One region of the Paenibacillus nitricinens genome, then DNA from elsewhere that is predicted to be linked to it. Evidence: predicted binding sites of a transcription regulator. Region 1 holds the regulator's gene; the other holds the start of a gene.
What was found. Region 1 encodes LexA, which represses DNA repair genes until DNA is damaged. Its sites were predicted from a motif close to CGAACATATGTTCG; they were not measured.
Positions count from the first base shown of each region.

Region 1 (15,101 bases):
CAGCTCGAATTTTTCTTCACCATCTTCAAGGTTAATAGAGTTAATTATCGCCTTACCTTGACAGTACTGTAATGCCAGATCAATAACATTAGGGTCGGTAGTATCGATCATCAAAGGAACTTTAACCTTTTTTACAACCAATTCTAGAAACAGCTTAATATCTTCAGTCTCATCACGGTCCGGATCTTGCACGCAGACGTCGATCACTTGCGCGCCGCTCTTCACCTGTGCACGGGCAATTTCTGAGGCTTCCTCATATTTACCTTCGACGATAAGACGTTTAAACTTGCGTGACCCTAATACATTCGTACGTTCGCCTACCATGTATGGACGGTTGTCGTTCTCAATATAAATAGGTTCAATCCCTGAAAGTGCCGGTGGATGATTTCCTGCAAGCGGACGTGGAGGGAATTGTGAAAGCGCCTCAGACATAGCACGGATATGTTCCGGTGTCGTTCCGCAGCAACCCCCAGCAATGTTAAGCCATCCCTTTTCTGCAAACGCAGCAATTTTACGCGCAAGCGAATCAGGAGATTCATGATAATGCCCATTCTCGTCTGGCAGTCCAGCGTTCGGATAACAACTCACAGCTGCAGAAGAGATTGCAGAAAGTGAACGAATATGATCACGCATGAACTCTGGACCCGTCGCACAGTTCAGACCTATAGAGATAGGCTTCAGATGTTCTAAAGAAATATAGAATGCTTCAATGTTCTGACCGGCAAGTGTGGTGCCCATCGGCTCTATTGTTCCCGAGATCATCACTGGCAATTTGATACCCGTCTTCTCAAATGCATTTCGAATACCTATACTTCCAGCTTTCACGTTCAGCGTATCCTGAGAAGTCTCAAGCAATAATGCATCTACAAGACCATCAATCAATGCCACTGCCTGTTCCTCGTAGCTATCAACGAGCTCTTGGAAAGTGACGCCCCCTGTAACAGAGAGTGTCTTTGTTGTAGGCCCCATCGCACCTACGACATAGCGGGGACGATCTGGTGAATCATATTTATCAACGGCATTGCGGGCTAGCTTTGCTGCAACCAGATTAATTTCACGAGCCCGCTGCGGAATATCATATTCAGCAAGTACAACAGACGTTGCACCAAATGTGTTCGTTTCAATGAGATCAGCACCTGCTTCAAGATACTGCTCATGAATCGTCTGAATGACTTCTGGACGGGTTAATACTAGCATTTCATTACAGCCGTCCAATTCTTCCCCACCAAAATCCTCACCTGTCAAAGGCACCTGTTGGATCATTGTGCCCATGGCACCATCTAGAATTAATATTCTTTGTTGTAAGCTTTCCTCAAGTGTATATTTAGCCAACGTATAGTCCCCCCAGTAAAACATTAGAGTAAGTTTAGCAGAATAAAGGAATTTCGAAAAGCCTTCCTTTCCACTCTGCATTATCTGTAATCACAGGAAATGCTATTCTTTTAATTATGGTTTCACAGAGAGTTCTTTATTAGGCATAGAATGCTGAGTTCTTGCAGTTACGTGTGATGTAACAATATATTGTCCTTCTTTCGCAAGTGTTCCTTCTGCTTGATAGATTCCATCACCGACTAGCTTCCCTTTAAATTCAATTTTCTGTTCACTATCATCTTTGCTCACAATTTCGAACAGAACCTCTTTCGCATCATCCACTGCCTTGTTGTCTTGCGTCACCACCGCCTCAAAGGTCACCTTCTGATTTACAACAACCTCTTCAGGACTCCAATGTAACTCAACCTTAATAGGCTCCATAGACATGTCCATGTTCATATTCATATTATGTACGCCAGAATGTTTAGATTGGTCTGATGAACATCCTCCCAATACTAAAAGTGTTGCGCCTAATAATAAAGGAACTATTGTTCTTGAAATCTTCATTTAGATTCCTCCCAGTCGATTTGAATACTAAGAATCTACCAATTCATGTTATACATTCTCCATCTATTATACACATTATTATTGGTTTTTCAGTATTTCGCAGCAAATCAGCTAAACTCTTGTGACTTAGATCATATACTAGTAAATCTCATCTATCGTACTAAAAATGATGTAGATATAAAAAAGACAGCAAGTCTCCTAGTAACTAGGAACTCACTGCCTTCTTAAAGCTTAAATGAATGAAAGCCTCAGCTCAATTTTATAAAGATTGGACTAATGATAGAAGCTCTCCAAGATGTTTGATTTCATAATCCGGCTGAATTTCCGGATCTGGCTGTTTGCCTTTTCTATTAATCCAAACCGTAGTCAAACCTGTTGCCAACCCACCACGAATATCCGTTGTAAGCTTATCTCCGACCATAACGCCTTGCTCAGGTGAAATATCCAAAAGCTCTAGGGCATGCAGAAAAATTTCCTTATCCGGCTTTCCTTTGCCGAAGCTTCCAGAAATCACGATGTGATCAAAGAAAGGAACGATTTCGGGTACACCATCCAGTTTTTCTTGTTGCAATGCAGGGCAACCATTGGTCAGAAGCAATAGCTTCACTTTACCCTGCAGCTCTTCAAGCACCTGAATCGTTTCATCATAAATGTAAGGCCGATTTCTACGCTCTGCTGCGAATTTGGCTGCTAATGTCCCAGCAAGAGCTTCGTCCTCTACACCAAGTGCTGCAAGACCACGACGCCATGCCTCTTTACGATATCCCGGTGCAAGCTGCTCCAATTGACGAAATTCCGGCTGTTCACCTGCAGTAAAGTTCCCCCAAAGTGCTTCAAACGGATTAATCCCAATCATTTTTGTAAACGGGTTCGTTTCGTAGGATTCATAAAGTCCTATGGCTTCTTTACGCACCGCAATTTCCAGCTCTTGTGGATCAATCGTATCCCCAGCGGCTTCACATGCAGAACGAAATGCTTCATTGACGCTCCGATCATCCCAGAGCAGTGTATCATCAAGGTCAAATAGTACGGCGGAAATTGGCATTACAGGTCTCCCTCTCCCATGGCTGGTTAATTTCTATTCGTGAATTACTTCAATTTGGTGAGCTTTTGCGAATGCTTCCAGTCTAGTCCCCATCGCAGTTGTATCATAACGATTCATAAGTCTGGTAAAAATCCATTTCGTGCGTTTGCCTTTATGCTTAATGACAACTGCTCCACGCGAGAGGATGATTTTCTCAATATCAGAAGCTGGCAGATAGCGTTCGCGATTGAATTTTATAGTAGATAGTCTAGCATTCTCTACCTTCAAGTACGGACGTCGGAAGAACAGAAGTGCTGCTAGTAAGTAGTACAAAACGACTCCTAACCAGTTCATAAGCATACCATTACCTTTGGCTTGGTCCACTGAACCAATCATCCAAAACATAGTACCTAGCACTAATAACACTACTGGAAATGCAATGTTACGGCCTTTAAAGGTTTCGGTGTTCTTCCCAGGAGATTTAGATTTAGATGCGTAAATCGTTTCCTTCCCCTGTTTCTTTCTTTGCTTGTTGATTTGCTGCGTGTTGCGTTGAACCATTCTTTCCCAAGAACGGGCCATATGCGTTCCCCCTAGTCATCCAGAAATATCTATGAAAAGGAACAGGGTGTTAATGCTTAAGCCCCTTGTTACCTTGTTCATGCTCATCATTAACAACCAATTCAATCGTATTCAATTGTGCTCGAAAGTTATTGCGGATATTCCCCAAATAAATTTCCCGAAGCTTGGCGCGTTCCGCCGTTTCCTCTTGATTAAGGCCTACGCTCTTCTGTTTGCGTGCCAATTCGTTAATACGCGCGACCAACTCATCAATATTCAAAACTTTCCCTCCCCTTATAAATTAATTCTAACTCTGCCATGAGAAAAAGAGCTTGTCAAGGTTTACTCCCTGCAAGCTCTTCATGTCCTCTTAATATGTTCTTAGAATATTAATAAATAGGTAAAGAGAGAATATCTCCAGCATTAATCTGACTACCTTTTATGCCATTGGATTTTTTAATTCCTTCTATATATACAGCCGTCTTCATATCAGAAGGTTTATTCTCAAGAGCAATACTCCAAAGTGTATCTCCACGTTCAACCACTACGCGCTTCTCATCCTTCATTAAAGTAGTAGATCCTGCAAATACATTACCCACTACTGTAAGTCCTGATAGTACGAGCACAATGATCAATGTCAGCTTAATAACAAAATCTCTACGGAACAAACGCATCAAGCCTTCAAGCAAAAACTCTGTGATTTCTTTAATCTGAGCTGAATAACGGGTAATAGGATTATGTCCTAAAGATTCAACCACTGGGGCTTTATCGTAGATGCTACGGTATGTACTGTATTTTAACATGAATATCATCCTCCAAACACTTGTTCTCACTTCCAAAATCATAATAACACGAACATGTGTTTTGTTCAATACTATTTTAGAACAATTGTTCTCTTTTTTTCAGAGGTTAATATTTACCATATTATTCATCTAAGAACCCGCTCTTACCATTTAGATGAAGGAAATGTAATCAATACAAGACTACCATTTATTAACTCTATCGAATTAATATTTATAATAGTTAGAACTTATGTTTGTGCGAACGGTAGTTCTATGTTATAATTTTCCCAAACATTACTATATGGGGTTGATTCCAATGTCAAAGATTTCAAGTCGCCAGCTGGCGATCCTGGAATTTATACGTAGCGAAGTCCGCAGCAAGGGTTATCCTCCTTCCGTCCGGGAGATTGGAGAAGCTGTTGGTCTTGCTTCCAGCTCCACAGTTCACGGTCATTTGGATCGGCTAGAGAAGAAGGGACTTATCCGTCGAGATCCAACGAAGCCTCGTGCGATAGAATTGCTTGGCCAAGAGGATTCTGAGAATGTGCACCATTTCGCACAAACCGTCGCTCGAATTCCTGTCGTAGGTAAGGTTACCGCCGGGGTTCCTATCACTGCTACTGAGAATATTGAAGACTACTTTCCCCTTCCAACACACTATGTTGGAGATAACAAAGTATTTATGTTATCGGTTCAAGGTGACAGTATGGTCGAAGCTGGGATTATGAATGGCGACTATGTTATTGTTCGTCAACAACAAACGGCTGATAACGGAGATATCGTTGTAGCTATGACCGAAGAAGATGAAGCAACCGTTAAGACTTTTTATAAAGAACGTGATCATATACGTCTTCAGCCGGAGAATCCGGCGTACGAGCCTCTTCGCCTTAATCGCGTGACCATTCTCGGCAGAGTTATCGGATTATTTCGAGATATCCACTAAGTATGCACTCCTACCAAAAAGGCTGTTCCGCGAATGCGGAGCAGCCTTTTTTTCTATGCATTTAGCTTAACCACCATCCCGAACATATGTACCCGTAGGCTAAAATGACCATTTTTAAGAATAACCGTTTAGGCATCCTGCTCATATCTTAATTAGAAAGGAGTGTGCACAATGCCAAATTACCGGATTATAGTTGATCTGACGCAGCGTATGCTTTATCTTCTTGATAACGACATTGTGATCAGGGGCTTCCCAGTCGGAATCGGTAAAATGTTAACTCAATCACCACTCGGTGAATTCACAATCATTAATAAACAACCCGATCCAGGCGGTCCATTTGGGGTCTTTTGGATGGGACTATCTAAGCCTCACTATGGGATACATGGAAATAATGATCCCTCATCCATAGGGCACGAAGTATCCCATGGTTGTATTCGTATGTACAATGAGGATGTGTTAGCACTAGCTGCGATTGTTCCAATTGGAACACTAGTAACGATCAGAAATTAAATCTATCCATAGATAAACACGCCTCACTCCTTGCTTAACGGAGGGGGCGTGTTTGTATTTATGTATTTTTGATGACCTAATAGGAATTATGTGGTTATATGTCGAATAATGTTAACAGGATTTCAAATTGAAAGGAAGTGTTTCGTTTTGAACAACTCAAAAATTAGAACCCTCGTCGATTTTAAAGTCGATGCACTTGTTAAACTCTCTGGCTTATTGTTAAATAACGATCAAGCTAGTGGAAAAAAAGTAAATCTACTCACCTCATTTGGCAGTATTCAAGGGACCATCTCCCCTTCCACCTCCAATAAAGAGGATGTTTTTGACTTAAAATCTCTAATGGATGATGTCATTGTAGATGAATACATATCTTATTTAGGTGCGGAACATCCCGATAAAAATTTCAGTTATAACTTTGTAGTCCTTAATGATGTTTCTGTTAGACCCTATGCTAGCAATGAATCTCCGATCGAATACAAACAGCTAATTGTTTATACCGATCAAATCACAGCCTTCAATTTCTTATGATTTTGACATATTTATTTTAAAAAGCTCTCAACAAAGCACTCAGCAGTTGCCCCAATTTTGCATTCAGCTTGCAAAATCGGCAGAACTCTGGGTGCTTTCTCTTTTTCTTATCAGTAGTCGTTTCCTAAATTCCCACGATTTTCGATTATAACAGATACTAGTAGAGAGGATTCAAGCATATCTTTCAATAAGCAATAAACCTTGCTCTACTGAGATCATTGGAGGTGTGGTTAGATGCTGATTTTTTTGATGTACATGTTTGGCATTTTAGGGGTAGTCTTAATGCTAAGTGCCGGTATTCTAGAATTGAAAAAACTATCTACTTCTTCTGAACTGTCTAAGCTCTTAAACGCAATCTCCTCTTTTAACATCATATTCACCAAAACATTCATTCCCCCCAATCAATCTCACTTGATCGCACTTAACGAATCTTATAAAAAAATAGCTATAGGCACCAGCGATCCGAAAACAAGAAAAAAGGCTATAGCAAAGCTATACTCCTTCGAAAATGTATTGGGTTCAGAGATTGTCGTTAACGCACTAACCCTTTCAAAGGTATCTAAAAGACAACAAAACAGTAAAACAACTGCTTCAAGTGCGGATATTAATGTGCTTAATAGCGCTGACGAAGAGGCTGATGTTATCGAGGAACTTACGCTTAAAATATACATGAATAGCAATGAAATACCTATGTATAGCATTTCCTTCTTGCCAGGCTTATTGCCCATTCAACAATCCGACAATCAGTACAAAGAAGCTTACTCCCAGGTACAGCAATTGCATGCGTTCTTTAGGTCGATCGTATCCGAATAAACACACCTCTTTCGCCCCTTATTACTTCACTTTACTTTTCCAAATTAGAAATTTTGAAAATCTTAAGGAATGACAAAAAACGGTCCTTTTGGGAGGGCCGTTTTCGCTGCAGCCAACATTTATTTTAAAACTGCACACTAAATCCGTTAAATTGATGAATACCCGTACCATGAGCGACAAGATCTCGTTCACGTAATTCACGAACTGCCTTCATAACCTCTTGCAAAATAGCTGGATCTAGACCCAACGTATTATGAGAACCGAATACTTGAGATACGTTTGGAATTTGCGCAATCTTTTCTAAAGAAGCCACTAAATCTGCCGGGCTAGTAGAGGGATAAAAAGCATAAATTGGCGTAACATCATACAACAAATCTCCTGTAAACAGATACCTGTTGGCATGATCAAAGATGCTAATATGACCTGGTGAATGACCCGGTGTGTGGTAAATTTCTAATCTACGCCCGCCTAAATCAAGCACATCTCCCTCTCGCAATAGAGCAGTTGGTTTCCCTTGAAAAGGCGTATACGTATTAGGATCAAACGTCTCAGGAACAGGTAGAGTAATATCTCGGCTCATATCTTTTCTGATCTGGGCAAGGGACAAACCTCGTATTCCATTAATTAGCCAATCCTCATCCTCTTTATGAACATAGATCGTCTCAAATTGTCCATGACTGCCTATATGGTCTGCATGCACATGCGTAGTGATGACAGCGATAGGTAAATCCGTTAACTGATCCGTTATTCTTTTTATATTATCGATGCCTAATCCCGTATCAATCAACACCGCCTGCCCTTCCCCTAACAGCAAAAAAGAGTGTACCTTTTCCCAATGTCCATATTCACTGATTGCATAAGTAAGTGGATCAATTTTCGTGACTGTGAACCATCGATCTTGAATCAAGTATGATCCTCCATTCCGTTCCATTTCTCCCTTACCTGCTCTTCACCTTTATAATAGTCTGCTTGTTGATCTGCCTGATAAATTTCTTGATAGGGGAGAATGTTGATTTTACCTGAGTCCGGATATTCGCAAACATCTATGCCCTGGTTCGTTCGGAGATCAAGATACTTGCAAGGTGCATCCGTATGATTATAAAGTTGATGCGCTCCTTCAGGTCCCATTTCAAAAAATAGCACATCACCTTCAGAAACCTCAGTAAAACCCTCGGGAGTTCTTAACATCGCTTTTCCCGTCAAAATCACAAATATTTCTTCAGCGTTTCTATGAAAATGATAAGGAAAGGAATACTTATCTGGATCAAGCGATCTTATGTCGAAGACAAGATGTTTAGAATTAGCGATCTCAGCTAACCTCTCACTCGTATGCCAAGCAAACTCAGGGATCGGTGATAACTTTTGCTTAAACGAAACTGTATTTTCATTAAAAATCTTCGCCAAATATAACACCCCTCATCCTTTATGCCGTTCTTTCAATATAATCTGTTTGGTACTTTATGTAAATAATGATTATTAGGTTTAACAATGAAAAAGCCCCGCCAGCTTTGGCGAGACTCTTATGTGAGATATCCTATTTATTTTGAAGAACGATTTTGATTTCTCCATCTGAACTAAAACTCAAAACCGTAAAATCAGTATTGATTTCAAGTTCTTTCCAATCCTTAGGAAGCTGGTAAGCTAGTTTGCCACGAATTTTCTTTCCCGCAGCTAAAGCGCCGTCCATTGTTCCTATTTGACTATCCAAAGTATGAGCCATGAGATCTTCATTTATAGAGAAGCTGTCTTGATACGCATTGAACATTAGCATGGAGCTTACCATATAATCTTTACTGGAAATATTCTCAAGTATAATTCCGATTTCTACAAACTCATTACCCTCTGATGGTTTTACATAATCGTTTCCCTTAGGCTTATCAAGAGATTCAACTGTAAGCTTAAAATTCTTAGTTGTGATGGTTTGTCCAACTTCAGTTATCATCGTTTCTTTTGGCTCTTCAGTAGGCTTGCTGGTAGGCTTTTCCGTTTCGACCGGTTTCTCTGTTGCTGCAGTATCATCTACCTTTGCCACTGCTGGTTCTGATTTTGATACTGTAGGTTCACTATCATTCCCCTGTGATCCAATCACCCCTATTACAACAAAAACAATAATAAGCCAAAACCACCATTTTTTAAAAAAAGGTTTCTTTGTTTTCAATATTCTACTTCCTCTCAGATAATATCCATTTCCAACTTTTACTAGAAAAATATACCCATATTATCCTATGAAAGATATACCTTTGCAAGAAAAATATAAAATAATGTCAGATGATAAGAATAATTGTGACTGTTATATTAAATTCCATTTTACTAGAACTATAAATATAAAATACCTCAACGGCAAAGACATCAAGGGTCTAAAGGTTCTTGTAAAAAGTCATGTATTGCACTCTTTACCACGCTTGAACTTGAGTGAAGTAAAGATCACAAGAAATATAAGAGTCCAGCTATAACCAAGGAGAGAATCCCTCCTAAAGCAGTCCAATTCGCTACTTTGTTTTTAATTTTACGGTCTTCTTTGGATTCCGAATAAAAATTCCCTCTTTGCTGAGTACCTGTCGTAAATCCTCCAACACATATACCAGAGATCACAAAAAAAGCCAGTCCTATATATATGAATATGCGCATATTAGTGCTCCTCCCAGGAAAGTATTGTATATCTATATATAAGATATTCTAACATTATTCTCCACTACTAATCGGAAAAGTTAAAATGATGTATGGGTATTCTCCTTTTCCATTCGATGGCATGAAGCCGACTCACATACTCATCCCTGACCCGTTTCGTATTGGTGCACAACAAAAGACCATACCCGATTGAGTATGGTGATAGGATCTATTCTAGACTTAAGGCATTAAGAGGATCGACCCATCCTATTACGATTCCGTTGTCAAAATTAACAATAGATGAACCAAAAAACCATGTGTCTCCATCATTAATTATAGAGCTTGGTGTTCCCATAGACTTTTTAACTGTTTCTTTAGTATCACCGAGTCCAAACTTTGTGATTCCAATTGAGCTAATTGATGCTTCCTTACTACTGGCTATGAATTCTGATGCAGCTTCTGTCCCTCTGTCTCTATTCCTTACTGCATCAAACACTGATGTTCCATCTTCATATGTTGGATTTGGTTCGCTTGCAGTTTCAGTAATCAACTGATTTCTCCCATGATCTAATTCTGCCTGTACACTTTCTATAACACTTTCTTTGATTTGTTCATTCTGTGAATTTATCGCTTCTAATATTTCATTCTTATAGCTTTCAAACTCACTTAATTTTGCATCTATATTGCCAACAGTGGACCAAGAGTCGCTAAAAAGTATCTTTGTTTCCCCTGTTATTCGATTGATCAATACCGGAAATTTTTGATCGAGTTTATCATACTTATATATTCCAGGGTAGATGAAAACTCCAAAGGCTACAATACATATTATAATAAATACGTACTTAAATATTTGCTGAATCTTAGGTTTCCACATTAATGAATTCCCCTTATATATCCACATCGGTTGCGGTATTTACTATATCATCTGTAATCTAAACATTTCCTAACAATAACTGTAATCCGGACGATATTTGATTTGCAATCCTAAACCAAATATTGTAATTATAAAAAAGAAGAGAAAGACGCCGTGAGGAAAGGCAGGGTACGATTAAAGCTGTGGACGTCATCATCACTTTATTCACAGCCATTATAAACATCGTCCTCGTGTTCATCTAACTGAACCCGAAAATCAAACCCAACAAAGGGTTTTGAACGAAGGGAAAATGAGAATCCCAAGCGTCTTTTACTTCGATTATAACAGAGGTATATTTAAAAGGAGCAATGAAGCATGACTAGGAAAACTATATACTACCATTGTATATTCAGCGTTTGGCATTAGCGTTAACCCCTTGCTGCTTACCATCATTAAACTTGTAAAGGTGGCCTTTTGCCTGCTCATAGCATAAACATTTGCGAAGTTCTATGGACATCATAACTAAATCCCCCACAGAAAAAAACCTCAACGCCAAAGGGAGGCCATTGAAAAAGTTTCCACTAATTTGAGACCTACATCTAAGGAGTCAGTTATAACTACGGAGAACATTTGGACTTCCGGCCGCTGTTGTCGTAAGAATTTCTTGAATTGTACCGCTGTTCGCGGATGAAATCCGGAGACAAAGGCGGTCGCTATCGCTCCTACAGTTCCAAATTTCTCCTTCGCTACGCCTCCTCTAATGTTTTTTAAAATCAAATTATACAGGCATCTTATAAAGGGCTATGTAAACTCCATTTCAGGACCCCCTTCCTCGATCTTTACGAGGAAGGGGGTCCTGTTTTGCTGTAGAATCATTGTATTAATTCTAGGTGGTGACCCGGATGATTTCAAACCAACAATCCCTTAACCTCAGTCCATTTATGCCCATTTACGATATTGTCGTACTTAAAGATAATATGGACCTTGTGGATTTTTCTTTCATCCATGAAGAATTACAGAATAACTATTGCCTTGATAATGGTCGTAATGCCGCGCCTCCGATTCGTATGTTTAAATATTTATTGCTCAGGTCGATCTTTGATCTATCCGATGTGGATGTCGTAGAACGTTCCAAGTATGACATGTCCTTGAAATACTTTTTAGATATAACGCCGGAAGATGAAGTCATCAATCCTAGTTCGCTTACGAAGTTTCGCAAACTTCGTTTGTGAAACTGCTCGACATGCTAATTCAAAAAAATCGCTCATTTGGTATGACCTCCAGTTATTAAATCAATTGATGGTAAGTATTTATTAATTTATAATCAAGTTGGATGATGAGGGCTGTGCCCAATCCTTCTTTCTCGGCCTCTCCCCTACACTGAAGATTGGTTTTATTCGAATTACGAGGTGAATTTTATGAACGGCAAGAAAGTTATAATTATTCTTCTGTCCATCTCTTTACTGGGTGTGGTTACTTACTTCGGAATAGCTTATGGATTACTATGGTTTATCTTTAATGGTTGATCACTAAAATTATTCGGTTTGCAAAATATGGTATATTTTTTCGTTTCCACAGTTTGTACATTCGTTATATTTCCGCATATGATTTATTGATTCAAGGGTATTCATGATCTATTCGCCCTCCTTGGGTGCTGGGGTATCTGGGTAAAGGATGTCAAGCGTCTGTAAGGATCATAATCATCATTGCTACACTGCTATGCTGGAATTTTTCGAACCTTTTCTCGATTGCCTCTTTCAGTCGTTGTTCCCGTCCCTCTGCTGCTATTGCCACTCCGTAATTGTTCATTGCAAGCATTCTCCATTCGTCAGGAGACTGCCTCAACTGTTCATAGGTCATGGGTGTTTTTTGAGTTTTTCCTAACTCATTCATCTCTTATATCCTCCTTGTGTAGATAGAGAGGGTTAACTCTCTAACCCTCTTTTACGGCTTGAGCTTGTTCGGTCGATTCGGGGGCCTGTGGCAAATATTCAACCCTAAATCCTCTGATTTTCTCTATCTTCCATGGAACGCTATCGACTTCCATCCGTCCATTTATGAAATATTTATCAATTTCGAAACACTTTTAAGTTTGCTCTTGTATCCTCTCACCCCTTAATAGATTGGTATTGTGGTGTATATTCGTACTGCGCAGTAAATACTTTAATTAGAACCTTTTTTTTGAAATTTGTTATAATAAAATAAAAACTTATTAATGAGGTGTTATCTTGCAATATTATTTTTTAATACCGTTGGCATTTGTTTGGGCAATTCCCTTGGTTTTACTATTAAAAGGTAGTTATGGAACCAAAGACAAAGTTCCAGATAAAACTGCTAGCATAGAGAAAAAACTTGATAGAATAATAGAATTGCTTGAAAAAGATAAGGGTGTATAATCACTTTTATCTTTTTTTATGTCGCAGTATGCGTCTACTGCTTATCTACTTGGTATGCCTGTAGTGTCATATATGCCGCCTCATGGTGTACCTTTAACTGTGTCATGACTCCTTAACTCCTTCTACAACCTCGGCTCAAGTAAAGACCACATCTGCCCCCTCAAGGTCTACATCTACTATTTCAGCGTCCAGTGACAGTCTAAGCATTTCTACAACCAAATGATTCGGGATATATACTTTATCTATTGGTATCAGTCCCTTCCTCATTTAACTTTTGCTCAACTTCGGCGTTTTGTTGTGACTCTTCTAGAGCAGCCAGTAACTCAACAGCCATAGGGCCAGTAAGAAATCCGACTTAACCGAATACCTTCTTGATCTTTTCAATCCGTACTGGTGTCACGCTCCTTCACCTTCCTAAACAAGAGTGCCGCAGTTATGGCAGAATTCATACTCTGTACCGTCTTCCTGAAAATCTGTTATAAAGCCGTATTCAAATCCACATTTAGTACATGGCTTGCGTTTTTCTTGGCTCATACTGCTTATGCCTCCCTATGGTATAATTCAGGAATTTACATGTGGTGATAATTCGAGCGTCCGCTCATTCAGCGCCGCATCTGCTGCATACCAAGTCCCCGCCGCAATCTGTCGGTGGCATAGAGTTATCGCAATACTTACATTCAGAGTGCATCGTGTATCTCTCCTTATGGGCTATACCCAATTAATGGCTTAGGCTTATTTTGAAAATGGGTTACTGCCCAGTACATTGGCTAGGCATCAGCATAGGATGACGTATAACCAATTGGGAGGTAATATGTTGAACTATCCAATGAATCAAATGAACTCAATGCATCAAATGCACCAAATGCCACAATCCATCGTGGTATACCCTGTTGATCCATATGTTGTAGAAACCTTAAAATCCGTTATTGGAAAACAAGTCGTGTTAGAAACTACTCGTGGTGGAATTAGCGGATGCGTAGTTGATGTCAAACCAGACCATGTTGTGTTAGATGCTAGAGGCAGAAAGTTCTTTGTCCGGATATGTGAGATTGTTTGGATCATGCCTGAGTAATTTACGATTATGAGGAGCTGTGAAAACAGCTCTTTTTTGCATGTCTTGTTGCCTTGCAGTTATCTGTTCTTTCTTCCCGATCCATTCCACCTTTATAACGTTGTTATATGATTTTTCTAATCTTCAAATCGGCCATTTGCTTGAAAAGATCCCTATGCAGCATAGCCATTAAGAGCATCAAACCAGAAGTATTCACCATGCCGTTCCCGAAACACATCAATCCTATATTGCAGTATTTTCAACCACGAGGCCAAACGTGATGGGCTGTTGTTCCCGGCTCTGATAAGCATTGCTGGCAGATACCATGCGTTTCTTTTATCAATTCTTTTACTATGTTTGGCGAAAACTCTGCTCGTGGCATTTTGTGGGCACTTAATAAATGCAATGAAAAATTCTAAATTGCCCACACAAAAAAACCCTCAACGCCAAAGGCGTCAAGGGTTTAAAAGTCCTAGTAAAGAGTCATGTATTGCGCTCTTTCCCACTCGTGAACTTGTGTGCGATAGATATCCCATTCGATTTCTTTTAGCTCGTAGAAGTGAGCCAAAGCATGTTCGCCGAGAGCTTCGGTAATCACATGACTGCGGATCATTTCGCTAAGTGCTTCTTTCAAATCGGATGGCAAGCTTGGAATGCCTTCTTCGATACGCTCTTCTTCAGACATCACATAGATGTTACGGTCAATCGGAGCTGGAAGATCAAGCTTACGTTTAATTCCGTCTAGACCTGCTTTCAACATAACAGCAAGTGCAAGGTATGGGTTAGCTGCTGGGTCCGGGTTACGAACTTCAACACGTGTGCTAAGACCTCTAGAAGCCGGGATACGAATCATTGGGCTACGGTTACTTGCAGACCATGCTACGTAGCAAGGTGCTTCATAACCAGGAACAAGGCGTTTGTATGAGTTCACTGTTGGGTTAGTAATTGCTGCAAAAGCACGAGCGTGCTTCAAAATACCAGCCATGTAGTAACGTGCAGTTTTGCTCAGACCCAGCTTGTCGCTTTCGTCGTAGAACATGTTTTCTTTGCCTTTAAACAAGGATTGGTGAGCGTGCATACCCGATCCGTTGATACCGAACAATGGTTTAGGCATAAAAGTTGCATGCAGGCCGTGTTGACGGGCTACCGTCTTCA
Region 1 covers NZ_CP183948.1:3,714,497-3,729,597, forward strand. Annotated here, with positions in the region: gene metH (methionine synthase) at 1-1,272, opposite strand, end outside; gene ACN6KS_RS16405 (FixH family protein) at 1,447-1,878, opposite strand; gene ACN6KS_RS16410 (HAD family hydrolase) at 2,138-2,923, opposite strand; gene ACN6KS_RS16415 (hypothetical protein) at 2,957-3,484, opposite strand; gene ACN6KS_RS16420 (DUF896 domain-containing protein) at 3,534-3,743, opposite strand; gene ACN6KS_RS16425 (LysM peptidoglycan-binding domain-containing protein) at 3,853-4,266, opposite strand; gene lexA (transcriptional repressor LexA) at 4,562-5,188, shown strand; gene ACN6KS_RS16435 (L,D-transpeptidase) at 5,360-5,698, shown strand; gene ACN6KS_RS16440 (hypothetical protein) at 5,846-6,226, shown strand; gene ACN6KS_RS16445 (hypothetical protein) at 6,461-7,039, shown strand; gene ACN6KS_RS16450 (MBL fold metallo-hydrolase) at 7,164-7,946, opposite strand; gene ACN6KS_RS16455 (cupin domain-containing protein) at 7,943-8,443, opposite strand; gene ACN6KS_RS16460 (DUF4352 domain-containing protein) at 8,574-9,197, opposite strand; gene ACN6KS_RS16465 (DUF5316 family protein) at 9,464-9,667, opposite strand; gene ACN6KS_RS16470 (hypothetical protein) at 9,876-10,520, opposite strand; partial or broken gene ACN6KS_RS16475 (transposase) at 11,402-11,728, shown strand; gene ACN6KS_RS16480 (hypothetical protein) at 12,177-12,392, opposite strand; gene ACN6KS_RS16485 (DUF4083 family protein) at 12,728-12,895, shown strand; gene ACN6KS_RS16490 (DUF2642 domain-containing protein) at 13,707-13,967, shown strand; gene glnA (type I glutamate--ammonia ligase) at 14,419-15,101, opposite strand, start outside.

Region 2 (15,101 bases), 320 kb from region 1:
CAGACGAGTTGCCGCACCAGTTGATTCATCTAATTCTGCAAATAAACCGTGAAGCTGCCACTTGCCTTCATCGACAACAAATCGCGCTGGAAGCTGAGTTGTGAACTTATAAAGTACTGCATCTCTTTCCATACCCAGAATCCCTTCGCTTGAACCAACCATACCCGCATCGGTCAAATACGCAGTTCCTCCTGGCAAAATCACATCATCATTTGTCTGAACATGAGTATGTGTCCCCACAACAATCGATGCGCGACCATCCATAAAATATCCCATGGCGATTTTCTCAGAGGTTACCTCCGCATGGAAATCGACTAAAATACATTTATGATCTCTACGAAGCTCCTCCACAATTTCTTCTCCAACGCGGAAAGGACAATCGATAGCAGGTAAGAATGTCCGGCCTTGCAAATTTACAATGGCCAGTTCTTTACCGTTACCTTTAACGACCGTATAACCTCTTCCCGGTGTTCCTGGTGGAAAATTCGCAGGGCGAATAATCCGGGCTTCATCATCGATGAACTCAAAAATATCTTTATTGTCCCAGGTGTGGTTCCCCATCGTTATTCCGTGAACGCCCCAGTTAAAAAATTCATTCGCAATCGCCTTAGTGATCCCTCTTCCAGCAGCTGAATTTTCACCATTAACAATAATGATATGTGGCTGATATTTACTTTTTAGTGAGGGCAACATCTCACGAAGAGCCTTTCTGCCAACATTTCCAACGATATCTCCAATAAATAGTACTTTAATGATTCTCTCCTCCTAATCTTAACCGCTATAGCTTATGGATAAGGCCTCATATTCAAAAGAAAAAGGCCCCGCTTAGGGGCCAATTCTCAACAAATATAAGAAAGTATAAGTTACATCTTATCCCTTAACCTTATATTCCACCTATTTAGCGTATTCAACAGCCCGTGTCTCACGAATAACGGTAACTTTGATATGTCCTGGATAATCCAGTTCACTTTCAATCATCTTCGTAATATCGCGAGCAAGACGGAATGCCTCTGCATCGTCAATCTTCTCTGGCTGTACCATCACGCGTACCTCACGGCCCGCCTGAATAGCAAATGATTTCTCAACACCTTCGAATGACTCTGAGATTTCTTCCAGTTTTTCTAGACGTTTAATATACGTTTCCAGTGTTTCACGGCGAGCGCCAGGTCTTGCTGCTGACAATGCATCAGCTGCACCAACCAACATAGCAATAACCGAAGTAGCTTCGCAATCTCCATGATGAGACGCGATACTGTTGATAACAACCGGATGTTCCTTATATTTCTTCGCTAGTTCAACGCCGATCTCAACATGCGATCCTTCTACTTCATGATCCAGCGCTTTGCCGATATCATGGAGTAATCCTGCACGTTTTGCAAGCACGATGTCTTCCCCAAGCTCACCGGCCATCAGTCCAGTTAAATAAGCAACCTCCATGGAGTGCTTCAATACATTTTGACCATAGCTTGTACGGAATTTCAGACGACCCAGAATCTTGATCAAATCTGGATGTAATCCGTGAACACCCACTTCGAAAGTAGCTTGTTCACCATACTCGCGAATTCGTTCGTCCACTTCTTTGCGGGATTTCTCCACCATCTCTTCAATTCGAGCGGGATGGATACGTCCATCTGCCACAAGCTTCTCAAGTGCCGTACGGGCCACTTCACGGCGGATTGGATCAAATCCCGACAAAATAACTGCTTCCGGCGTATCATCAATAATGAGGTCGATACCTGTGAGAGTTTCAAGTGCACGAATATTACGGCCTTCACGACCGATAATCCGACCTTTCATCTCTTCGTTCGGCAGGGTAACAACTGAAACTGTTGTCTCCGCTACGTGATCAGCTGCACAGCGTTGGATAGCGAGTGTAATGATTTCGCGGGATTTCTTATCCGCTTCCTCTTTCGCCTGCTGTTCAATCTCTTTGATCATTTGAGCCGTTTCATGGCGAACTTCTTGCTCAACATTGCTAAGAATAATACTTCTTGCATCTTCGATGCTTAAATTGGAAATTCTCTCCAATTCAGTGACTTGGTTTTTGTAAATAACATCAATTTGCTGTTGGGTTTCATCAATTCGTTTCTCTTTGTTAGCTACTTGTTCTTCTTTTCTTTCAAGCGATTCCATTTTTTTATCCAGAGATTCTTCCTTTTGCAGCAAACGTCTCTCTTGCCGTTGGATTTCATTCCGACGTTCACGAGTTTCTTTCTCAGCTTCAGTACGGATTCTATGGACTTCATCCTTAGCTTCCAATACTGTTTCTTTCTTCAGCGCCTCTGCGTCTTTCTTCGCGTTCTCCACGATGACTACGGCTTCTCTTTCTGCGCTTTGAATTTTAGCTTCTGCAAGGGATTTACGAATAAAATAACCGAACCCAAAGAATAATGCAGCTACAACGAGAACGATAATGACCCAGATCCATGCTTGCATCTGTTCACCTCCTCGTTGGTTCCTCTCCAAGGTATATCCCTGGGAATTGTGCAGTTGTTAAACTATCCGTTCATCACCATACAAAAAACCGGTAAATAACCGATTGCCATACTGCACATGCTGCACATGCACACTGCCCGCCTTATCCGGCGATTACATTTCATATGAGTTGTACGCGAACCGTTTTAAAAAGTCCCCTTTTTGGGAAGGAAAAAGGATTCTTACTTTATGCCGATTCATGTTATATTTTATTATTTATAAAAAGACATTGTCAAGAGAGTCGATATGCGCATTAATGTCAAGAGAATCAGTGAGTCTAGTAAAATTCCTCATCTTCACCCTCATAATTGTCTTCTTCAAGTAAAGTATTAATCACTTGTCGCACCATATCACCCGAGAATCCACGCCGCATTAAGAAGGCTCCAGTCTTTCTGCGCTTATCTGTGGCTTCACCACGAATAAGATTCCATTTCTTACGGCCAATCTGAAGTGCACTCTCTAGTTCTTGTTCAGGACTGACATTCTCTAGTGCTTCCGAAATCAAGGTTTTGTCGATTCCTTTCTCACGTAGCTCTTGGCGAATCCACATTTTCCCCTTTCGCTGGTTCGTAATGCGTTGCTCCGCCCATTGCTTTGCATACAAGGGGTCATCAAGAAATCTTTCTTGCTGCAGCCGTTGCACCACTTCCGCAATAATAGTCTCCCCTATTTCCTTCTGCCGTAAACGGCGAGTCATTTCCATAGCGGTTCGTGGCTTCCGTTCTAGATAACGAAGTCCTTCTACATAAGCTCGCTGTCGCTCATCAGCAACAACAATTTCCTCCAAATCGGCTTTCATAAAAGAATTTCCAGTAATCATCCGATATTTAATCATGACGTCTTCGTGTACAGTCATGTTATAGACTCCGAAATGTATGATATAGCGGTGGTCCGATTTCTTCTGACGTTCTACCTTAGTAATTTCTAAAAGTTCTCCATCAGGAAAATCAGATAGGACCTGTACGTCCTGCTCATCCGATTCAAAATCCATATCCAGCTGTATTACCATAGTTACTTGTCACCTCATAGCAATAAAATATCCCCACAAAGTGTCGCTTAAATTCGATGCGTACTCAGGTACTTTGGGAGACCCCAAATATATTTTTTTTATACTGTTAAGAAAAGACACCCTGCAACAATGAATCACAGGGCGTCCTATTCCTTAATAAATTCTATTGTTCGATTTCGAGAAGTAGCTTCTCTTCTTCCTCTTGCTCTGCAATGATTTCCGCTTCATTTGGTGCAGCAACAATAGTGGACAGATTACTTGCTTCACGGATCTTATTCTCAATGATGAGTGCAATATCTTGATGTTCTTTCAAGAACTGTTTGGCATTCTCACGTCCTTGGCCGAGACGCTCACCCTCATAGGAATACCATGCACCACTCTTATTCACGATGTCCATTTCAGTACCGATGTCTACAAGACTTCCTTCTCTGGAAATCCCTTCACCATACATGATATCAACATCAGCTTGTTTAAATGGAGGTGCTACCTTATTCTTCACAATCTTGATCTTGGTGCGGTTACCTACAACGTCGTTACCCATCTTAATACTTTCGACGCGACGAACATCCAACCGTACGGAAGAGTAGAATTTCAACGCCCGACCACCCGGGGTTGTCTCAGGATTACCGAACATAACACCAATTTTCTCACGAAGCTGGTTAATAAAGATAGCAATTGTATTCGATTTACTAATGGCACCAGATAGCTTCCGAAGCGCTTGAGACATCAAACGAGCCTGTAGACCGACGTGAGAGTCACCCATATCACCTTCGATTTCCGCTTTAGGAACCAATGCAGCTACGGAGTCAACGACAATAATGTCTACTGCACCACTTCGTACAAGTGCTTCAGCAATCTCAAGTGCCTGTTCACCCGTATCTGGCTGAGATAACAACAATTCATCAATGTTTACGCCCAAGTTACGTGCATACTTCGGATCGAGCGCATGCTCAGCATCGATAAATGCAGCTTGTCCTCCTTGTTTTTGCACTTCTGCAATAGCATGAAGAGCAACAGTTGTTTTACCGGAGGATTCAGGTCCATATATTTCAATGATACGTCCCTTTGGAAGTCCGCCTATACCTAACGCAATATCAAGTGCCAAAGATCCGCTAGGTACAACTTCCACTTGCATATGAGTGGATTCTCCCAGTTTCATGATCGAACCTTTACCAAATTGTTTTTCTATTTGACGAAGCGCCATATCAAGCGCTGCACGACGATCTGACAATCAGACCACTTCCTTCACTGTTTATAATAATATAATAACGTGTTTTTGAGGTCTTGCCAAGCTTTTTTTCGAACATACATTCGTTTTTTTTGTCTCAAGCGTTAATTATCCCTTTTATTGTAAGCCTCCCTCCGGACATAGAAGTTAACTGATTTCTCTACTTCACCGGACATCAACGACTTATGATCAAAACCAAAACAGCGATCAAAATCTCCGCAGATATACAAAAAACCGCAGCAAAGAAATCTCAGTGCCACGGTTCTTCCGTATGTCTCAATTATAACTGGGCTAATCTCCCATTACAAGTCTGAGCCTTCTAGCGGTGTCTCCACCTTCCGTTCCTCAAGTCTGCGCCATAGACGATACAACAGAGCTTTAACAGTACGCAGTCGTATATTTTCACGTGTACCTTTAAGATTAAGCTCATACACTTCTGTCTTACGCCCGCGTTCAGCTAAACCAATAAATACAAGTCCAACTGGCTTACGTTCAGAATAGCCTGGTCCTGCTACACCCGTTACAGATAAACCGAAATCACTATCCGCGATCATTCTCACCTGATCAGCTAACACCTCGGCAACTTCACGACTAACTGCCCCTGGAGCATCTGGCCCCTCCAAATATGCACTCGGCACATTTAGAAGTTTTTTCTTCAGGTCGTTGGAATAACAGACGATTCCTCCCGCAAACATCGAAGCACTGCCGGGAATGTTAGTTATACTCTCCATCAGCAAGCCTCCAGTGCAACTCTCTGCCGCACTTAAAGTCAGACCTGCATCCGCCATCCAATCCACAATCAATTGCTCCAGCGGCACATCAATATTTGCATATAAATGTTCTGGCAAAATCTCTTTGATCTGTTTCTCCAGAATCTCCAGCTTCTTGTAAGCTTCATGCTCGGAAGGCGCCTTTGTCGAAATACGAACGGTTACCTCTCCCTCTTTAGCGTAAGGAGCTATGGTTGGGTCTGTCTGGCTGTGAATAAGATCAATTAGCTTATCCTCAAGCAGTGATTCTCCGATACCGGCAAATTTAAGCATTTTAGAATAAAGTGGCATTTCTGTCGTCAGAGCGTGCTGCTGGAGCCACGGCACAGCTTTATCTACGAACATCGGCTTCATCTCTCGAGGCGGACCCGGAAGCACAATATAATATTTCTTTTCATGCTCAAAAGCAATGCCAACAGCAAGACCAATCTCATTTGGCAAAGGTGTGGTTCCTTCAATTATAAGTGCCTGTTTACGATTATTCTCCGTCATTACGATCTTGCGATCATCAAAGAAACGTTGTACATGATCCATTGCCAAGCGATCTATATGAAGTGTGCGGCCTAAGGAAGCAGCCAGCGCGTCCTTCGTTAGATCATCTTCTGTAGGACCGATACCACCGGTAAATATGATAACATCCGCTCTGCTTTGAGCGATCTCAATGGCTTGTTGCAGACGGCTGCTGTTATCCCCAACTACGGTTTGAAAATATACATCAATCCCAATAGCAGCTAGCTCAATAGACAAAAACTGGGCATTACTATTTACGATTTGACCGAGCAAAAGCTCTGTGCCTACTGCAATAATCTCCGCTTTCATACTTGGCTTTCGCCTCCTCGTTATAATGTAGATACACTACTTTTAGGGTTTAAAAAAGGTAATAGGTGCTTTACCTATTACCTCTCCTATATGTAGCTGCCTATAATGCTTAAGCATTATGCAGCTGTAATAGCTCCTTATTCTTCACAAAATAATCAATTCCAGAGTAGATAGTGATCAAGGCAGCAGCCCAAATGGCAATATCGTCTACAGGAATGCTGACGAATTGAAATGGGAAATTATTTAACAACAGCAGTGAGATCGCTACAATTTGTACAACCGTCTTTATCTTCCCCCATTTGCTGGCGGCAACCACTTTTCCTTCTAACAATGCTATCTGGCGAAGCCCGGTTACTGCGAACTCACGACTAATGATAACAATTGCGATCCATGAATCACATCTGCCCAATTCCACAAGTGAAATCAGAACTGCGGAAACTAACAGCTTGTCCGCTAACGGATCAAGGAGCTTACCGAGATTGGTGACCATATTATATTTCCTAGCTATGTAGCCGTCTATTCCATCTGTACTCGCAGCAAGCAAAAAGATCACAGCTGCTACCAAATGATTAACAGATAGCTGAAAAGAGCCCCAATGTATCGGTTCTGGATAAAAGCTGAAATCCACCAGCAAAAAAAACATCATAATCGGGATTAGGCAAATACGTGATAGCGTGATGCGGTTGGGTAAATTCACTGAAGTTCCTCCCCTAAATCGTTCATACAAATTGCCTGGATCAGGCTCATCTTTTTCTACTTAAGCAAGTATATTATAGCTATAAATAGGTGTCAAAAAAAATACAAAGCACCCCGCATATGGTGCTGAAGTGCACTGCGGGGTACCAATTTCTATTTCATGTTCATGAATTGCAAATCTAGTGGCAAATCGGCTTTACGCAAGATCTGGATAATTTGCTGCAAATCATCACGGTTCTTACCGGTTACACGGATCTGATCTCCTTGGATCTGGCTCTTCACCTTCAATTTCGAGTCACGAATCAGGATATTAATCTTTTTCGCGTTCTCCTGATCAATCCCTTGCTTAAGACCTAAGCGCTGACGAACACTTCCCAGGGAAGCAGGCTCTACTTTGCCGAAATCCAAGTTCTTCAGCGTGATGCCTCTCTTCACCATCTTCGATTGTAAAATATCAATAACAGCGTTTAACTTATATTCGTCCTCAGAGGCGATAATAAGTGCGTCTTTCTCCAGCTTCAGACTACTCTTGCTATTCTTAAAGTCAAAGCGGTTGTCAATTTCTTTCTCTGTTTGGTGGATCGCATTGGTTAATTCCTGCATATCCATTTTAGATACGATATCAAATGAACTTTCTGAACTCATAACTACACGTCCTTTGTACTTTTTAGTCTGCTACTATTATAAAAGAATGATACCCTTAAGTCTAATATTGGATAATATGTACCTCACCCGACACAGAAAACAGCCCCACATAGTGGAGCTTTTCCTTCGAAATGAGTTGTGTTTCAGGTAGAAATAGGTCTCCAATGGAAGATATCCCTTGGAGACGCACATTCTAAACTCTCTATCTGCTTCGAAGCGGGCTCCGAAACATATCCAGAATTCCAAGCACAATATGTGCAAGACCGAACCCGAGAATTCCATAACCCCAAGCACTTGGTGTCATATAGTATCCGATAAGACTGACAATAACCCCAAGTCCAGCTACAATCCAGCTAACAATCATGAACGCACACCCCACTTTGGCTAAGAAACTGGAAACACTCTTATGTTCCCCGCAAAGCCAAAGTCTATGCATCATTTTTCTTATTGGCCTGTTTCATTAGTCTGGTCGGTAGTATCGGTGGTACCTTCATTCTGGGTCGTTTCACTTCCAGTACCATCATCCAGATTAAGTAGCAGACGAGATGATGTCTTTTCATCTGTAATTATTTGTCCATTGACAGTAATCTCAGTAGCTGGTGAATAACCAGATTTAATATACATTCCTTCACTTCCAAGCACAAAGCTCATACGATTTCCAGCCGCTGTGTTTCCAAATGAAAGTTTTTCACCTTTAGAGTTCTCACCTTTATACACCTCAAGCCAGCTTACTCCAGTAGCAGAAATTTCAACCTTCACTTCACTTCCAGCCGGAGCTGAAACCTTGAATTTTGTTGTTTTCCCTGCTTTCCCATCCGGTGTAACTGTAATGGATTGCGGGGAAGGTGTAGGTGTTGGTACTGGCGTAGGCTCTGCAGTAGGTTCCGTTGTTGCTTCTGTTCCTGCCGAAGAAGTTGGCGCCACAACGCCTCCTCCTGAAGCCGGTGGAGATGTTTGGGCTGTCGTAGGATCCTGCTGTTCGTTCGTCAGATTTGTCTGATCAATCTGAGCAGGGTCCGGTTTGTTCAAGCTAGAAGCATAAATGTAAATCACAACAATAATCAATATTGGAAATGTCCACATTAACACTGTTGGCAGCCATTTTGCATTCCGTTCTGTTTCTGGTCTACGGCTCCGTTTTTGAATCACCGTTTCCATGGCTGTGTCTTCGGGAGGGGCTGGTACATTCCCATGCTCCTCAAGCAGTTCGTCAGGGCTCATCCCTACTGCCTCTGCGTACGTTTTGATAAACGCCCTAACATAAAAACTTCCTGGAAGCACCTTATAATCTCCAGACTCGATGGCTTCCAAATACTTTTTGCGAATTTTCGTTACTTCCTGGACATCGTCAAGACTCATCCCTTTTTGCAGACGCGCCTCTTTCAATTGCCGGCCCAGTTCCGACATACCATCACCTCCTGTTAATTTCAATGAATATCATTGGTGTTCTATAAATCATCACTGTAACTAGTCGTGAACGACTCGTACAATATTTCTTCATTTGGATTATTGCGAAGCTCGATAATAATATCAAAATCATCAAAGGTATACTCAGATTCCCGCACAAAAATATCTGGATGCTCGATCACTTTCGTGCTTGGCATACTCATAACATTTTGTAATAAATTATAATGCTTCTCATTAGAGCGGATCGTACTAACAATACCATCAATAATAAATACATTATGCGGGTTCATCTCATCTTCTGCTAATTGACTTCGCACTGTCTGACGTAAAAGTGTCGAAGAGACAAATGTCCAACGCTTCATCGCGCAGACACTGCCAGCAATGATTGATTCCGTCTTTCCTACACGGGGCATACCTCGAAGTCCTATTACCTGATTTCCATCTTTTTTAAACAGTTCCCCGAGAAAATCGACCAATAGTCCAAGCTCATCCCGGGTGAAACGAAACGTCTTCCGATCATCTGAATCCCGTTCAATATATCGCCCATGGCGCACAGCCAGCTTGTCTACGAGTCTTGGAGACCGCAGAGCTGAAACTGTAATATTATCAACTTTCTTGAGCATTTCGCCCATTAGCATTATTTTGTCATCGTCATTGGTCTCCAGCAACATTCCGCGAGTCTTTCCTTCAACGCCATTAATCGTCAGAATGTTGACTTCTAGCATCCCTAACATTGAAGCGATATCACCAAGCAGACCGGGTCTGTTCTTGTGAATCTTGTATTCCATATACCATTGTTTATATTCCACTTGTACACCTCATAGATTCCTTTTCCCGCACTTTGATATACATCAAAAAAATGCCGTTCAGACAAAGCGGTCTGAAACACGGGTCATGTTAATGATATATAAAATAAAAATGAAAGGCAAGGTCAGTCCTGTAATAATTGCAGAAAAGCTCCCACAAGGGGAGCTTTTCCGCAAGCTTAGGCGTGATTTTTCGCCAACTTGACCATGAGTTTAGCAATCGTCTGCTTTTCTTCATCGTTGCCGACGTCCCATAGCTCTTTGATTGCACGGTTTTGAGTGTTTGCTGGATCCACTTTTTCATCGAGGAATTCCCCAATTTCAAAAGCCAGCTTTGAGATTGTGTCTTCGCTCATCCCAAGTTTCTCCGCCTGTACAACTCGTTTTCCCAGGAATTTCTTCCAGGTGTCAAAGTTTTTGATTACGCTATCTTCTTGTGTCATCTTAAATCCTCCTTCATGTTTACGGTCAAACACCTGCATACAGGCTGTAAGCCGCCTTACGTGAGATTTAAAAACAACACTTATAATATGTCTTAGAAGCTAAGTTATTATGCTGGAGCTTTTCTCCAACTGAAGATCAGGTAATCCATCCACCATTTGGACTAATAATTTGGCCAGTAATATACCCGGACTCAGGCAAAGCCAAAAAATAAATTAGTGAAGATATTTCATTAGGCGTAGCCAAACGCCCTACTGGAATCTCATCCTCCAGCATACGGACTTCATCCTCCTGTAAATTGGACAACATGTTCGTATTAACCGCTCCTGGAGCTACCGCGTTAACCGTTACACCAGATGGAGCCAGCTCTTTTGCTAAAGCTTTTGTAAAGGCATTCACTCCGCCTTTGCTAGCCGAATAAGCTACTTCGCAAGAAGCTCCAGTGATTCCCCAAACGGAAGAAACGTTGATGATACGACCATAACGTTGCGATACCATGTACGGCATGAAGATTTGACTGCACATAAAGGTTCCCTTCAAGTTAATGGACATAATGTCATCCCATTCCTCTTCGGTCACGTCAGCGAGCATTCCGTAATGCGATTTACCGGCATTATTGACGAGAATATCCGGCTGCATCCCATTACTCTCAAGCTTTTCAGCCATACGTACAATCTGACTACGATCCTTCATATCGGCGTTTACTGTCATTACCTTTGCCCCAAGGGCCATGCAACGCCGCGCGACATCATTCGCAGCTTCATGTGAGTGTTTGTAATGAATAACTATATTCATCCCCACAGAAGCAAATCGTTCCGCAATGGCGCCGCCGATCCCTCCGCTTCCCCCTGTAATGAGCACTGTCATTTCCCCTAGTGGTTTGCTGCTCTCTCCCAAAACGCTCACCTAAGGACTCACCACCAATGAAACGGCAAGCTGTTCCCATTTTACATGGGCTTGCAGACGCTCGTTAACTTCCGCCAAAGTAATCGACTCATACATAGGCAGAACTTCAAACAGGTCACCACCGCGGAACTGGTAGCGTGTAAACTCATGTGCAATACTTTCAGGGGAATTAAGCATACGCAAATATCCGCCTATTTTCTTTTTCCGTGCCCGCTCGAAATCCTTCTCCGTAAAGCCAGACTTTAAGATTAGATCTACTTCTTCTTTAATTCGGTTTAACAGCAGATCAGGATCCTTCGTATCCCCACCCATTGCAGAAAAAGCATACTGCGGAGAACTATTAAATTCATGTCCAAAGCTGTCCGAGATCAATTCCTCATCATATAGCTTTTGATACAATGCTGTGCTACTGCCTACCAACAAATCGAGCATTAGCTTCGTTATCAGATCGCGTTTTAGAGAAGCCTCACCTGTTAGATCTTCTACTTTTTCCTTAAAACCAAACATGATTTTCGGCATCGAAACAGCAAGCTTGCTTTCTAGCCGTTTTGTAGCGACTTGTTCGGGTTCATCTTCAAAAATACGCTTGATTTCACCTTGCTTGCCGTAGGTTTTACCTTTTTGGTTAGCACGAATCAAGGAGAATACTTTCTCCGGGTCCACACCCCCAACCACGAACAACAACATATTGCTAGGGTGATAAAAAGCGTTATAACATGTGTACAGCGTTTCTTTCGTGATCGTACTAATCGATTCTACCGTACCTGCAATGTCAATCCGAACCGGGTGTTTCGAATACATCGCTTCAATAAGGCCAAAATACACGCGCCAGTCCGGATTATCAGCATACATATTGATTTCTTGTCCAATAATTCCCTTTTCCTTTTCTACATTTTCATCTGTAAAATAAGGTCGCTGAACAAAATCAACGAGCGTACTAAGATTGGTCTCTATATTCTCTGTTGCTGAGAAAAGATAAACGGTCTGATCAAAGCTTGTAAAAGCATTGGCCGAGGCTCCATTTGAAGCAAAGGTAGCAAAAATATCGCCTTCTGGCTCTTCAAACATCTTGTGCTCTAAAAAGTGAGCTATACCATCAGGAACAGTGGTCTCTTCTCCACCTGCGACATGAAAATGGTTGTCAACGGAACCGTATTTAGTTGCAAATGTAGCATAAGTCTTTTTGAAGGTTGGTTTCGGCAACACATATACCTGAAGTCCGTTATCCATGACCTCGTGATAAATGGTCTCTTGAAGTCTGTCGTAATGAATTTGTTCCATCGTTATTCCTCCTTTCCTGTCAAGAAATAAATCGTATCCAGCTGAAAGGTTTCGGCAGCGGCTTTTACATCTTCAGCACCGATTTGTTCCACCTGCCCCAATAGCTGATCCGCTGTCCGTTCTTTTCCTGACAACTGGCGGTTGAAGTCGTAAGAGATCATTTCAAAAGCAGAATCCGGAATCTCGGAAAGCTGATTGCGGATCATAGCTTTGGTCTGACTCAGTTCCAGATCACTGATATTGCCAGCTTTCATCTCTTCCAATTGCTTCTCTATAATGTCCACGGCTTTGCCGTAATTTTGCGTTTCGATGCCGGATTGAATCGTTCCAATGCCCTTGTGGCCGTCATAACGAGACGAAGCATAGTAGGCAAGGCTTGCCTTCTCACGTACATTCACGAAGAGTTTAGAGTGTGGATACCCTCCTAATATACCGTTGTACATAATCGCGGAAGCGTAATTATCATCCTTATAAGTAATAGAGGTACGCAGGCCCAGGTTCAACTTGCCCTGACTGACATCCAGCTTCTCTTCTACAGTCCGTACCTCATTAACCGATACTGGTATGAACTTAGAGCTATATAAGCCCACCTCGGACTGAACCCGGCCGAAATGACGCTGTACAAGCTGTTCTACTTCCTCAGTGGTTGTGTCACCCACTACATAAAGATCAAGGATGGCTTCATCCAGCCAGGAATTATACGATTCATACAAACTTTTCGGAGTGATTTGATCCAGGTCCGCTCTTTGACCCAGAGGGTGAAGACGGTATGGCTCCTTGCGGCACATTTCCTCAATACAGCGTTCAGCGGCGTAACGTATCTTGTCATTTACGATAGACTCCAGCTTCTTGCGAACGGTTTCACGCTCTGTTGCAACATACGAAGGCCGGAAGCTGCCGTCTTCAACTAATGGACGAGTCAGTACTTCACCTAAGAAAGCGAAGGATTGTTCAAGTAAGCTCTCCTGGCTTTGCACAAAAGAGTCATTAATCGTATCCATGCGGAACTGAACGATTTGATAATCGCCTCTTTTATAAATATCAAACCCGAACCCAGCGCCATACAGCTCCTCTAAACGCTCGCGGAATTGCGTAGTCTCAGGATAAGTCGCGGTACCTCTGCGAAGCACGAATGGAGCCAGTGCAGTAGAGGTTACTGTATTCTCATCAAGAGGGATCCCTGCATAAAGTGAGATCGCATAGGTCTTGAACGCCTTGGTTGGCATAACGTGAATGCGCAAGCCTCCTACGGTGCCATGCTGAAATACATTATTAGTCAAGTCCAAAACTCCTTTACGGCGTGGATAGTTGCTCTACATCATGTTTATGAATTATTAACCATTCTAAACCATTCCAAAGTAAGGAAGCAACCGGAAGCCTCTTCCCGGTTGCTCTTTGAATTCTCTATCCTACTGTTCTACATACAGAAAATATGCTGACCTATCGTCTTAACCTGAGGCCGGCTCCAAATCCATTTTGAGGTAGCCGTTTTAGGGTTGAAGTAATACAGGCATCCTCCGGATGGATCCCAACCACTGAGTGCTTGCTGTACTGCCTTACGTGCTTGCTCATTTGGCTCCAGATAGATTTGGCCATCGGCTACAGCTGTAAATGCTCTCGGTTGAAAAATAACACCAGACGGCGTATTCGGGAAACTAGGTGATTTCACACGATTTAAAATGACCGCAGCCACAGCAACCTGACCTTCAAAAGGCTCACCTCTGGCTTCTCCATACACGGCATTGGCCATGATCTTCAGATCATTCTCCGATAAACCCATCGAATTGCCTGAAGACAACCCTGGAGAATTCGATTTATCTGTCGTATTTGTTTTATTGCCAGTGTTTCCCTCTGCTGTCTTATTTCCCGTGCCCGTAGAAGGCTCAGTCGGCTTCCAGTTCTTCGTGGCGTTATACAGCTTCAGCTTCGTTTTGGCACCTACAATGCCATCAGACTTCATTCCGAACTTCCATTGAAACCAAGTGACTGCATTCTTCGTTTTCGGCCCAAACTGACTGTCTATTTTTCCGGCATAATAACCTAAATGCTTTAATCGTCCCTGCAATTCATAGACATCCTGACCCGTGGACCCAAGCTTAATGGGTGTTGTACTGAAAGCCGGCAAGGCTTCTTCGTCAGGATTATTTAACTCGTGGACAAATGACGCAGCAGCACTTTGCTTGGTCTGAACAATGCCATTCCCCTTGAAAAACGTTCCTGCAAACGGCGCGGCAGCAAGTGCAAGAGTTAAAGCAGCAAATATCCACATCTTTTGTTTCTTCATAGGGTTCGCTCTACCTTTCTTTTGTAAGTTCTGCATGGATGGCTAAAGTTATTATGACGACTGTCAGCGCATCCTATGCATTACTAAAAAGAAGAAATAGCTTTCCGTTGTAATTGAGAATGATTATCAACTATAATCGAAATAAGAAAACCATGGAGTTGATATGAATCATGAATTTAAAGGACCACATTTTACTGTGGAACCACGCATTAATTGAAATTATAGATATACGTCATACTTCTCAACCTTTTAGTGATATGACTACCCTCAAGCGCATTTTTATTGATCGTACACGGCAAGACCCAAATTAAGATTGATGATGTAGCACATGAGA
Region 2 covers NZ_CP183948.1:4,035,909-4,051,009, forward strand. Annotated here, with positions in the region: gene ACN6KS_RS17830 (TIGR00282 family metallophosphoesterase) at 1-753, opposite strand, end outside; gene rny (ribonuclease Y) at 895-2,436, opposite strand; gene ACN6KS_RS17840 (regulatory protein RecX) at 2,753-3,484, opposite strand; gene recA (recombinase RecA) at 3,648-4,715, opposite strand; gene ACN6KS_RS17850 (competence/damage-inducible protein A) at 5,015-6,301, opposite strand; gene pgsA (CDP-diacylglycerol--glycerol-3-phosphate 3-phosphatidyltransferase) at 6,411-6,998, opposite strand; gene ACN6KS_RS17860 (YajQ family cyclic di-GMP-binding protein) at 7,151-7,642, opposite strand; gene ACN6KS_RS17865 (hypothetical protein) at 7,845-8,006, opposite strand; gene ACN6KS_RS17870 (RodZ domain-containing protein) at 8,087-9,049, opposite strand; gene ACN6KS_RS17875 (DUF3388 domain-containing protein) at 9,091-9,858, opposite strand; gene ACN6KS_RS17880 (DUF3243 domain-containing protein) at 10,035-10,298, opposite strand; gene ymfI (elongation factor P 5-aminopentanone reductase) at 10,435-11,163, opposite strand; gene yfmH (EF-P 5-aminopentanol modification-associated protein YfmH) at 11,203-12,483, opposite strand; gene yfmF (EF-P 5-aminopentanol modification-associated protein YfmF) at 12,486-13,763, opposite strand; gene sleB (spore cortex-lytic enzyme) at 13,901-14,767, opposite strand.
Region 2: a site for LexA is predicted at 4,785-4,798, ahead of recA (recombinase RecA). Genes of this name have one in related genera too.